2 regions of the Peribacillus sp. NPDC096379 genome follow, and region 1 is predicted to be linked to the other one. Evidence: riboswitches for the same ligand, from Rfam matches in the RefSeq annotation. Region 1 holds a riboswitch; the other holds the start of a gene.
What was found. Region 1 has a riboswitch for FMN ahead of ACIQZI_RS06000 (ECF transporter S component). Riboswitches for the same ligand answer to the same signal wherever they lie in the genome.
Positions count from the first base shown of each region.

Region 2: linked by a shared signal. The riboswitch ahead of ribE (riboflavin synthase) and the one ahead of ACIQZI_RS06000 (ECF transporter S component) in region 1 are both predicted to bind FMN.

Region 1 covers NZ_JBIWFD010000001.1:1,274,207-1,280,750, reverse strand. Annotated here, with positions in the region: gene ACIQZI_RS06015 (RecQ family ATP-dependent DNA helicase) at 1-1,120, opposite strand, end outside; gene ACIQZI_RS06010 (YpbB family protein) at 1,117-2,187, opposite strand; gene ACIQZI_RS06005 (ferredoxin) at 2,480-2,728, shown strand; gene ACIQZI_RS06000 (ECF transporter S component) at 2,881-3,462, opposite strand; FMN riboswitch at 3,633-3,763, opposite strand; gene serA (phosphoglycerate dehydrogenase) at 4,115-5,692, shown strand; gene ACIQZI_RS05990 (hypothetical protein) at 5,885-6,043, opposite strand; gene ACIQZI_RS05985 (ATP-binding protein) at 6,502-6,544, opposite strand, start outside.
Region 2 covers NZ_JBIWFD010000003.1:382,671-389,214, reverse strand. Annotated here, with positions in the region: gene ACIQZI_RS15915 (hypothetical protein) at 1-176, opposite strand, end outside; gene ACIQZI_RS15910 (NADPH-dependent FMN reductase) at 510-1,115, shown strand; gene megL (methionine gamma-lyase) at 1,311-2,501, shown strand; gene ACIQZI_RS15900 (flavin reductase family protein) at 2,807-3,313, shown strand; gene ACIQZI_RS15895 (DUF6944 family repetitive protein) at 3,637-4,269, shown strand; FMN riboswitch at 4,425-4,556, shown strand; gene ribE (riboflavin synthase) at 4,729-5,367, shown strand; partial or broken gene ribB (3,4-dihydroxy-2-butanone-4-phosphate synthase) at 5,386-6,012, shown strand; gene ribH (6,7-dimethyl-8-ribityllumazine synthase) at 6,051-6,521, shown strand.

The sequences.
Region 1 (6,544 bases):
TTGGTTCAATATTCCAAATACCTACTTCAAGTTTATGAAGAGATGCACAAGTCTCTTCAATTTGATAAAGTGTAGGCAACTGCTGCTCTGCTAGATGGAGTGGTAAACCTTCATCACCGTCACAATACAATAGAATGGCTGCACTTTGCTTCCCGTCACGGCCTGCTCTGCCTATTTCCTGTAAATAAGCTTCCATCCCTCCTGGCAAATGAAAATGAATAACGACTCTTACATTATTTTTATTCACACCCATACCAAATGCAGAAGTCGCACAAATGATACGTAATTGTCCATGAAGAAACTGCTGTTGAATCAGCATCCTTTGCTCTTGTTCCATCCCTCCGTGGTAATAATCAATATCCTTAACACCATTTTCTTGTAAAAAGTTCGTAACAAATTCTGCCGCTTTCTTACTTGAAAAATAAATAATCCCCGATCCATCAAAGCTGTTTACTAATTCCTTGAGCCTTGCAAGCTTTTCAGCATACGAAGAGAGCTCCTCAACAATATAAGCAATATTACTGCGATCCACAGAAGTAATGACTTCCTTTGTTTTTTTGAGTTTCAGCTTCTCTTTAATATCTGCTTGAACCGTTTTTGTAGCAGTTGCCGTCAATGCCAACGTAAGAGGATTGTTCAATTTACTCCTTATATTTCCTAAGTTCAAGTAATCCGTTCTGAAATCATACCCCCATTGTGAAATACAATGCGCTTCATCAATAACGAACAATCCAATTTCAAGTTTCTGCAATCGTTCGATAATACGAGGAATGGCAAGCATTTCTGGCGATAAGTAAATAAAGCGATACGAGTCTAAACGCTCAATCGCTTCCCTTTTTTGAACCGATGTCAAAAATGAATTCAGTGTAATTACACTTTTTTCGCCTCGCATTTTTAGCTGCTCCGCTTGGTCCTGCATAAGAGACAGTAAAGGTGATACAATTATAACTGCTTTATTTAATACATAGGCTGGAAGCTGATAGCATAATGATTTCCCAGAACCAGTCGGTAACATTGCCAAAGTATGATTGCCCTCAAGTAGAGATTCGATGACTTCTTTTTGACCTGGACGAAACATATTATAACCGAATTGTTTGACTAAAATTTCTTCTATATTCATTTATCATCACCTGCTTTTGCCAGGACAAGGCGGATTTGAAAATAACTGATTTCATCATTGGCCACGATTTCTTTAACAGCACGTAATTGTTTCGTTCGACTCGTTTTAGCAGCTATCCTTATTGCTTCTTCAATTTTTGGAGACATAAAGCGCGAAATATTAAACCGTGGATCAGAGTAGGCGAGCTCCACAATATGATCTTCAATTGTACTTTGCTTTAATCTTCGAATAAAGGCAATCTCCTCTAACGATTTCCCATCATATAAATACTTTAAAGTCCTTTGCGTCGAGTTAGTTAACTGAGTGTGCGAATTGCCTTGAACATCTTTAATAATGCTGTATAAATAAGGATACTGCACTGATGAGTCATCTATTTGCTGTAACATAAAATGAATCGTTCCGAGAAATAAGTACCGCATATACCACTCGTCATCATGTAATTCTTTGGCGATTTGCGAATAAGTTCTTCCTATACGATGAATACCTGTTAATCTTTTTACAAAAACGTCTCGTTCCTTTTCCGGTCTTTTTTCCAGAAGTGTAGATAATTCGTCAAATAAATGACGCCCAATTTCCACTCTACTTTGCCGATTTTGGGCTAAATACCGTTTGACCCATGTTTGTGTTTGGAGATCCCTTTGAATCGGATAGAAACGATTTTGCTTGTGAATAATATGTGATATAGTTTGAATCAAGAGGCTTAATCTGCTCCAATACGATTGGGTACGATTTTGAAATCTGAATCCATTCAACGTTTCTGGGAATGGATACTTTTTCAGATGCTGTTGCAGTAGTTCTTGACCGTTCGAGGTTACCAGATAATAGCCATTTTGAGGTAAAGTGATAAGTAGCCCTGATTGAAGCAGATTATCTACAGTTATTTCAAGCTGTCTTCTCGAAATATCAGGTAATGTACCTAACAGATTCGTCAGTCCAAACAGATGAATATCTTGAATCGTTTGAGACGATTTTTTCCCCTTTAGCATATGTAAAATAGCATAAACAGAGCGTTCTCCATTAAATATACGAATACAATATAGGACGATCATTTCAAAGTAATTTTGCATTTTTTACATTCACAACCTTGTTATAATCTCTACCTTCTATCATTGTACCAAAACATTGAAGTCTATTGGTTATGAAACCTGATTGATTTTAAAAAACTGGCCGTTTTTTTAATATCAACATTAAATTTGTCACAAATTCATATCGTTTCGTTTGACAAAACCCGATACAAAAAGTGTTTTCATTACATTTATATTGAAAATTTCTACATTCAGTTTTACAATAAGGAAGTATGCAAGGGCATGAACCAATTTTAAAGCAGAAAAGTGCGGATTTACCGGGAGGAGTTTTGTAATGGCTAAATATACAATCGTTGACAAGGATACATGCATCGCTTGTGGTGCTTGTGGAGCTGCAGCGCCTGACATTTATGATTATGATGATGAAGGCATCGCCTTCGTAATACTAGATGATAATGAAGGAACTGTTGAAGTTCCTGATGTTCTTTTAGATGATATGATGGATGCTTTCGAAGGCTGTCCAACAGATTCCATCAAAATTGCAGATGAATCATTTGATGGAGACGCTACTAAATTTGAGTAAGCACAAATAAAAGCGAACAACTTTGAAAAACTCCACCTTACACATGTAAGGTGGAGTTTTTCAAAGTAAATATTAATCAATATTGTTAATAAAAAAGAGGCTGCCGCAATAGGTCAGACCCTGTTGTGACAGCCTCTTATCATCTATTCGCTTCAAGCATTATGAGATAATGCTTGTTTATCAATCCAAGTTTTCATTCTAATGTAAAGCAGTGTAAATACGATTGTAATCAATCCACCCTTCAAAATGTTGAATGGAAGGATTGCAGTCGTAACAAATTGTCTTGTTTCCTGAGATGACATGGCATCCCAGTTCATAAATAGCGTATACGCTGGAAGAATCACATAATAATTTAGCACACTCATTAATAAAGACATGATAATCGTACCCGCAACTAAAGCAATTGTCATTCCGTGTTTTGAATTTAATACTTTAAAAATGTAATAGGTTGGCAAAACAAATAGAACTCCAGCTACAAAGTTAGCAATATGCCCTACAGGCACACCCGTCGGACTTCCAATCATGACAAAATCCAATACATTTTTCAGCAATTCAACGATAATCCCTGCAATAGGACCGAAAATCAGCGCAGCTATTATGGCCGGAATATCACTGAAATCAATCTTTAAAAACGGTGGTAAACCAGGGAATGGAAAATTTAATACCATTAACACATAAGAAATACTCCCCAACATTGCCAAAATAACCAGTTTCTTTACATTGTACACCTTCATAGATCTCTCTCCTTCTTTTTTGTGATCTACCCCACGAAAAAGAGGATTGGTTCCATCGAAATTATTTGCGACCATTCAAATACCCTTTAATTCATAGAACTAAAGGGAGCTTTAAAGGTATCGTCAAATAAACGTTCAATTCAAGTAAAATTGAACATTTCGAAAGAAACCTCCATCTTCTCCCATCCAGACTATACTGTCGGCTTTGGATTCTCACCAAATCAACCCGAAGGTTCGCGGGCTTTGAAGGTGTCCCTTCATCACCGCCGGTGGGGAATTACGCCCCGCCCCGAAGATAGACCTATTCGATTTTTTTTCCGTTTCCGAAAATGTGTTTCAAGTAGTAGAATACAAGAAATATTATATGCGACCAGATTAGCCTCTGTTACCTATCTCTTAAGTTGGAGAACGAACTGCTACTAATCTATTACACATACATTTCCAAATATCCATACCATCTTGATTGGTTTTAATTTATCATCGAATGAAAAAAAAAGCAAGGATTTAAATTTGCACTATGATCAAATAAGTGTTAAATGATGAAATCTTCCTTGTTTTTAACATGTGAAAATTTCTAAAATTGACACTTGTATATCCATCCTGTAGAATTAACTGAAATTTAAGTTAATTATTTTAGAGGGGGTGTTTTGTTTTGTATCAGATTTTAGTTGCGGACGCAATTAAACCAGAGGGACTAGGGCCATTATTAGTAGCACCTATGGTAAAGCTAATTGAAAAAACAGTAGAAGAAGCCAAAAACGAACTTCATGAAATAGATGCGATCCTCGTTAGAAGCGCAACGACTGTAACTGAAGAACTAATTTCGTCTATGCCAAATCTTAAAATCATTGCTCGTGCTGGAGTCGGTATCGATAATATCGATGTCCCTGCTGCTACTAAACGCGGAATCGTCGTTGTCAATGCACCAGACGGGAATACAATATCTACAGCTGAGCACACTTTTGCTATGATGGCTTCTCTAATGCGTCATATTCCTCAAGCTCATGCCTCACTTAAGAATGGGGAATGGAAACGATCTTCTTTTACAGGTACAGAGCTTTATGGGAAAAGTTTAGGGATTGTCGGAATGGGCAGAATCGGCAGTGAAATCGCGAAACGTGCAAAAGTTTTCGGTATGGATGTACTCGTCTATGATCCATTCTTAACGACGGATCGGGCGAAGAAAATGGGGGTTACTCCGCTTGAGCTGGCAAAACTATTAACCTTGGCTGATATTATCACAGTGCATACCCCTCTTACACCAGAAACAAGAGGTCTAATAAATAAAGAAAATTTATTAACATGCAAAAAAGGTGTTTATCTATTAAATTGTGCTAGAGGCGGCATTATTAATGAAGATGATTTGTACGAATTGATTGTCATGAGGCATATCGCTGGTGCTGCCATTGATGTTTTTGCAGAAGAACCACCATTGGGACATAAATTACTCGAACTTGATTCAGTTATTGCAACACCTCATCTTGGGGCATCGACCAAAGAAGCCCAATTAAATGTAGCAACTCAAGTTGCCCAGGAAGTCCTATCCTTCCTTACTGGCAAACCTGTCACGAATTCGATTAACCTTCCGGCAATATCCAAAGAAGTGTTTGCTAAGGTTCAACCTTTTTATGAACTAGTAAAACAGATGGGATCGATTATCAGTCAATGTATGCCTGAAGGAATTCATGAAATCTCGGTGAATTATGCAGGTGAAGCTTTGGATTTTGATACAAGTATTTTAACAAAAAGTTTGCTATCTGGGTTCTTCAAGTCCAGATTAGATGTGCCCGTCAATGAAGTCAATGCTCTTTTGATTGCTAAAGAACGCGGTCTGACAATTGGCGAAAAGACTTCCCATGATACGTTTGGGTATAGTAACTTAATTACCGTTACAGCCAAGGGAGATAACAAACAACTTGGCATTAGTGGAACATATGTGGAAAACTATGGTTCACGCATCGTTCGTTTGAATGATTTCACAATAGATTTCCATCCTGAAGGAAATCTATTGTATGTCCAGCATATGGATCGCCCCGGGGTCATTGGCCGTGTTGGTAAAATAATCGGTGACCATGGTGAGAACATTGCGACCATGCAAGTCGGTCGTAAACAAGCTGGTGGGGAGGCCATCATGGTTCTCTCTTTTGATAATCCATTAAGTGATGACATGCAAGAGAAACTAAAACAACTTGAAGATATTACATTCTTATATCGAATCACGTTACAATGAAGTAACTAAATATCGCCTAATGAACAAAGAGGCTGTCCCATAACAAAATGATCAGAACCCACATTTACTATATATCGTTTATATGACAGATTAAACGGTGTATAGAGTATGAGGTCTGACCATTTGGGGATTTCCTCTTTTGCCAATTCATGAATCATATCGTGTCGTTACTCATCGTCAGAAACACAAAATTCACATGAAGTATCCGTATTTGTCCTTCACATTTTCGTTAAGATTTCTTGTAATGAATCCTTCGTCTACTTCATGCTTACCTTTCCCACCAATAAACATCAAACTGATACAAATTCCAAAAATCAATACAATCAACAAACGTTTTCCATAATCTAGCATATCTATCCCCTCACATAAATTTCATCAACTCTCTATTTGTATGAGAAATGATTGATATGTAGACCACTTCGTTCATTTTTTATTCCGGATAATAGGCTGTAATCTCCCACCTTCGCTTCTTCAATTCCTCTAAGCCTTAAAGTAAAGGGTTCATGCGGATTAAAATTATGATGAGGATTCATGCTGTTTCCATAGACAAATAGAGGATAGCATGAACCGCCTCCTCTAATGCCTTACTGGTGTATAGCGGTGGACGGTATGACTTAAAACGGTTACCCATTACATCGAATAGTAAACTAGATTTCGTATGGACATCTACTACTATGTTGCTCCGATTCGCCACCTAATTGAAGTCAGTTTCTCTATTTGCAATCAATCTACCTTAATACTAGGCAAAGGTGTTTTAACGCCATGAAAGTTTCTTATGAAACAAGATTTTCCGGCAAGATTTTCGTGTTTTATTCATTTTCTTTCATTTTTCGAGGCAAACTAAAAGTAAAA
Region 2 (6,544 bases), on a different contig from region 1:
CTTCTCTCCAGTTGCGGTTGTCTATCAATGTCCTCTGGTTCGTATTGTTGAAATTCAGAATTAGTCGGATACTGTGAATAATAAGCATCTTGTTGTGGAACATATTCAAACTGTTCTGGAGCATAATCAAACTGTTGTCGTGGAATATACTCTGGATAGTAACCATATGGATTCATCTTACGCCACTCTCCTCTTGAAGTCTGGGTTAATACCCTATACTCTATGTGGAAGTTCGTAAAGGAACAGGGCTAATACCCAAATATCGATTTTTTTTGCGAACTCGAAATATAATTACGTTACTTGTTGACAAAAAGTAAGTGCGGGTGTATATTTTTAATTAGAGATATATCAAATCAAGATATTGTGTATGCAGATTTTGATTAGAAGAAATTAGGGGATATTTTGTAGGCAATAGAATAAAAAATCGTATTAAGGTGAAATTAAAAAAGACTGCCAATATATGATTGATTTATTCTTAGTGGTACTAATAAATACAGGCGGTGAAAGTATTGGGTTTTTTCGATAAATTATTTGGGAAAGCAAATAATAATACAGATGAAATAGGAGGAAATGAAATGTTGAAAATTGGGATTGTTTTAGGTAGCACACGTGAAGGACGCGTAAGTCCACAAGTAGGAGAATGGGTAAAAGGGATTGCTGATAAACGTGGCGATGCAGAATATGAAATCATTGATATTGCTGATTTCAAATTGCCGTTTTTAGGAACAACTGATGGAACAGAGCCAGGCATTGCAGCTTGGAATGAAAAACTTGCTAACTTAGATGGATTCGTATTCATTGTTCAAGAATACAATCACAGTATTACAGGAGCATTAAAAAATGCCCTTGATTTTGCTCGTGACGCTTGGAACAACAAAGCTGCAGGTATCGTAAGCTATGGTTCAACTGGTGGAGCTCGTGCAGCTGAACATTTACGTGGAATCATGGGTGAATTAATGATTGCGGACGTTCGTGTACATCCGACATTATCATTATTCACAGATTTTGAAAACGGCAGTGTTTTCAAACCAGCTGAATTACATCTTGATAATGTAAATGCAATGTTAGATCAAGTTAACGCTTGGAGTGGCGCATTAAAAACTTTGCGTAAATAAGTAGTGTAACGAAGAAGGAGAGGATGACAAATCCCCTCCTTTTTTTGCGCTTGTAAACTCATCTTCTGAATCAAGGCTAGATGAGCGGTTCGTGTTTTGTTCATATCAGGCATCATTATCAGTTGATAGTGATGATAACGTTTACAATTCCGGTGATCATAACATATTATAGAAGTAAGGGGGAGGAGGAGAGTTATGCGAGAAAAATACAAGCATATTGAGACAAAGGTTATTCATCAAGGGTACGATCCGAAGCAACATATGGGAAGTCTTGCTGCGCCTATTTTTCAAACGTCGACATTCGTTTTTGAAAATGCGGAACAGGGTGAGAGACGGTTTGCAGGGGAAGAAGAGGGGTATATATATTCCCGGCTTGGAAATCCAACTGTGAAGGTTCTTTGTGAACGCATTGCCATGCTTGAAGGTGGAGAAGCAGGTCTTGCATTCGGTTCAGGGATGGCAGCTGTTTCAGCCGTTTTACTGGCATTAACGAAAGCGGGTGACCATATTATCTGCTCACAAGGCTTGTATGGCTGTACTTTCGGATTATTACATTTGATGAAAGAGAAATATCATATTACACATGACTTTTCAGAAATGCTGACCGAGGAACAAATAGAGACATTGATTCGGCCTGAAACAACATGTATTTATGTGGAAACACCGATAAATCCAACGATGAAAATGATAGATTTAGAGATGGTCGCTAAGATCGCGAAAAAACATCATATCCAAGTCGTTGTCGATAATACCTTTTCGTCGCCTTATTTGCAGACGCCACTCGCCTTAGGCTGTGATATCGTACTTCATAGTGCAACGAAATATATTTGTGGCCATGGAGATGTGGTTGCAGGACTTGTTGTGGGAACACAAGAATTTATTAGCAAAATGGCCAGGACAACGCAGAAGGATATCGGTGGGATTATCTCCCCCTTTGATGCTTGGCTTTTGTTGCGGGGGTTGAAGACTCTACCTGTCAGAATGGATCGGCACTCTTTCAATGCCGAAAAGCTATTCAAAAAACTGAAGCAACATCCAAGTGTTGCAAAGGTCTATTATCCTGGAGATACAGAGCATCCTGACTACCGTATTACCCAAAAGCAAATGAAAGCTGGCGGCGGTATTATTTCGTTTGAAATTAAAGGTGACAAGCAGGACGCACAAAAAATGTTGAACTCACTACAATTAATTAAAATTGCGGTCAGCCTAGGTGATGCGGAAACGCTCATTCAACATCCAGCCACAATGACTCATTCGGTTGTTCCTATTGAATCCCGTTTGAAAATGGGCATTACAGATCAACTAATTCGTCTTTCCGTAGGACTAGAGAATTGGGAAGACTTATGGGAGGATTTGGATGAAGCCTTGAACAGGCTGCAGGCTTAATGAAAGAAGATGCCCTCAAAAGGATCTGACCCTTGGGGGACATCTTCTGCTACTGTAAACGAACTTCTGTCTAAAAAGTATTTATTAAAAATGGGCAACTTACTACAAAAGTATCCCCTTTTCATGTAATATTGAAGGGGGTTATTGTTGGAATAATCTGAATTGAGTTATGGATTATTATTTGATGTAACACAAGGATGTTCCTATAGATAGAGAAACTGTTCGTATAATCAGAGGATTATTATGAATACTCTCTTGGGTGATCTCTCTATAGATTACAATATTTGGCGAAGGAGAAATGAATGATGACAAAAGAAGAAAAACAAGTTTTATTTAAAGAAGCGATGGGCAACTATCCAACAGGGGTAACCATTGTGACAGCTACTACTCCCAACAATGAGCCAGTTGGATTAACTGTAAATTCATTTGCATCTGTTTCACTGGACCCTACCCTAGTTCTTTGGTCAATTGATCATAAAGTTTCTTCCATTAAAGCTTTTACTGAAGGTGGAAAGTTTGCGATACATATTTTAGCTGGTGAGCAACAGGAATTATGCAAAATCTTTGCTAGTAAAAATGTGGATCGTTTTAGTCAATGTGAGTGGGAGTTTTCTGCGAATCAATTACCAATCATTCAAGGTGCTTTCGCTGTTTTGGAATGCAAAACGTTTAAAACAGTTGAAGCAGGAGATCATACCATTTTAATTGGCGAAGTAACCGATATACAAATCGAAAAGAAAGATCCTATGTTATATCACCGTAGACACTTCGGTGCAATTCCTGATGAATTTTATCCAGTGTCTGAAAAATAGGATCCGAATTCAGGTATTGGACCGCTTGTGAATGAACAAAAAGCTGAACCTTTTAATGGATGACCCTGCCTTGGACCTTTGAGGAGGGTTTTTATTTTGACTAAATGTATTGGAAATAATCTAACTAACTTAGTGATCATTAATAGTTGATCTACTTATCAAGTAACGAATAGTTATTTACGATCCGATAATTTTTTTTCCCTAATATCACAAGGGATCAGATACTACCATCTGTTCGAGCTCTATCTTGCTAATTCAGTGTAATATTCTGCGAATGTTGAATATACTATCCCATCAATTGAAATGAATGGTGGATATTGACTATGGAGATTGTTAAACAAGGCGAGGATCTGATTATTACAGGAGCGGGGTTTTTAGTAGCTGGGACAATCATTTCTGCTATTGGAGCAACAAATGTGATTATCACAGGTACCGATAATGGATTAGAGCTCGTAGCCAGAGGAAACGCGGTCGAGGGATTTGGAAATGTGCTACAAGCAATCGGCAGAACGAAAGTGTATGAAATCGAAGGTAGAGAAGAAGAGATATTGAGTATTGTGGGCTGCTGGTTTCAGGCTGGCGGTAACTTCACTAATACTATAGCCAACGAGGTGATTCTTGAAGGGTCACAAGAGGAGGAGGGACTTAGATTGAATGCCCTTGGTAGTGGCGTGCAATCAGTAGGTGCCTCCCTAGAAGCCGTTGGGGCCCCAGTCGATCGACCGTTGGAGAGTGCGGGAAACTGGGTGATTGCCCTTGGCGCCTCGATTGACTCGATTGCGAATTTATTTATCTTACAGGATAAAAAGAAACAAGGTGATGCTTTGGTTGTGTTCGGCAGTTATTTGGAAGTGGTTGGTGCGCTGATTGAGCTATATGCATTGACTAGTATAAGGGAAGAAAGTCTACTAGAAACGGAAGATAATCGTTATCAATATCCTAGAATATCTGTATGATTTTAAAAAAACAGGGAATTATCAATAGTGTGAAAAATCGCGCAAATTCATAATATGTGAGCCGATTTTTTTACAAATGTACGATTAGCTTGTATAATATAATACAAGTGTAGAATTACACTTGTGAAAAAGGCGGTATTATTCCGCTAAATATGTTTGTCCTTCGGGGTCGGGTGTAAATCCCAACCGGCGGTGATGAAGAAATTCTAAGCCCGCGAGCCTGTAAAAAGGCAGGATTTGGTGAAATTCCAAGGCCGACAGTATAGTCTGGATGGGAGAAGGACATATGGAACTGGTTAAATGGCATTCGTGAACCCTTTATTTTGAAAAAAATCGAAATAAAAGGCTTATTTGGCTATATAATAAATCCATAATCTCCCTTTAACTCCTTAGGTCGTACCTATGGGGCTATTTGTGTTTTTTTTGTTGAAACTTCAAATTGAGAAAGAGGGTGAAAACATGTTTACTGGAATTGTCGAAGATGTCGGAATGGTCCAGTCGTTAAAAAGAGGGATCCAAAGTATGGCACTTACGATTGAATCTCCTAAAATTGTTGAAGATGTTCAATTAGGCGATAGTATATCGGTCAATGGCGTTTGTCTAACAGTCATTGAATTTACCAATCGTTTGTTTACAGTAGATGTGATGCCAGAAACCGTTAAGGCATCAACGATCAAACTGTTAAAGCCGGGGGCAAAGGTTAATCTAGAGCGGGCAATGAGTGCTCAAGGAAGATTCGGTGGACATTTTGTCTCAGGCCATATTGACGGCACAGGTACGATCACGAAAAAAGAACATAAAGAAAATGCGGTTTACTATACGATTAAGCTAGCAGAAGGATTAGCGCAATATTGTATCCCAAAGGGTTCTATTGCTATTGATGGGACGAGCTTAACCATATTTCAGATTGAGAAGAATGAGATCACCATTTCGCTTATTCCGTTAACACATAAAGACACGATTCTTGGACAAAAGAACGTTGGAGAAGTCGTAAATGTTGAAAATGATTTGATTGGAAAATATATCGTCCAGCAAATAAAAAATAATGGACAAACTACTGGATTAACAGCAAGTTTTCTTTTAGAAAATGGATTCTGACGAAGGAGGTGCTTTTAGATGTTTCAAACGATTGAAGAAGCAGTGGAAGATTTGAAAGCTGGCAAAATCATCATCGTTGTCGATGATGAAGATCGGGAGAATGAAGGCGATTTTGTCGTATTGGCAGACAAGGCAACGCCTGAAGCGATTAACTTTATGGCGAAATATGGTCGCGGTTTAATTTGTACAACGATTACAAATGAGCTCGCTCGGAAATTAGACCTTCATCCAATGGTTGAGAACAATACAGATTACCACGGAACAGCCTTTACAGTAAGTATTGATCACGAAAGTACGACTACGGGAATCAGCGCGTTTGAACGTTCGACAACGATGCTTGCCCTTTTGAATAATGATTCTACTGCCCAGGACTTTAAACGCCCTGGACATGTTTTTCCAATTATCGCTAAAGATGGCGGGGTACTTGAACGAACAGGACACACAGAAGCCTCTGTTGATCTTGCCCGTTTATGTGGAGCGGAGCCAGCTGGAGTCATATGTGAAATTATGAATGAAGACGGTTCAATGGCACGCGTTCCAGAGCTCGAAATTATTGCTAAAGAACATCAGCTTTCATTTATTACGATTGCCGAGTTAGTTCGCTATCGTAACCAACTTGAGTCAAAACATAAAGAAACACCAGAACACGCTTAAATTTTATTAAACCATTAGGGGGAATTATCATGGGTAAAAATTTTGAAGCACAACTTATCGGAACAGGGTTAAAAGTAGGAATAGTTGTCGGCAGGTTCAACGAGTTCATCACAGGAAAATTACTTTCTGGTGCATTAGATGGACTTAAACGTCATGGAGTTAGTGAGGATGATATTGACATCGCTTGGGTACCGGGAGCATTTGAAATTCCGATGATTGCCAAAAAATTAGTTCAAACTAAACAATATGACGCTGTGATTGGATTAGGTACGGTCATTCGCGGAGCAACATCACATTATGATTATGTATGTAATGAAGCAGCGAAAGGCATGGCTGCTGTAGGACTTGAATCTGGAACGCCTGTGATTTTTGGCTTACTTACGACAGAAAATATCGAGCAAGCCATTGAACGCGCAGGTACAAAAGCAGGAAACAAAGGTTATGATTCAGCTGTTTCCGCGATTGAAATGGCGAACCTATCTACTTTAATCGGAAAATAAGGAATGCGTATTTTGAATGATAA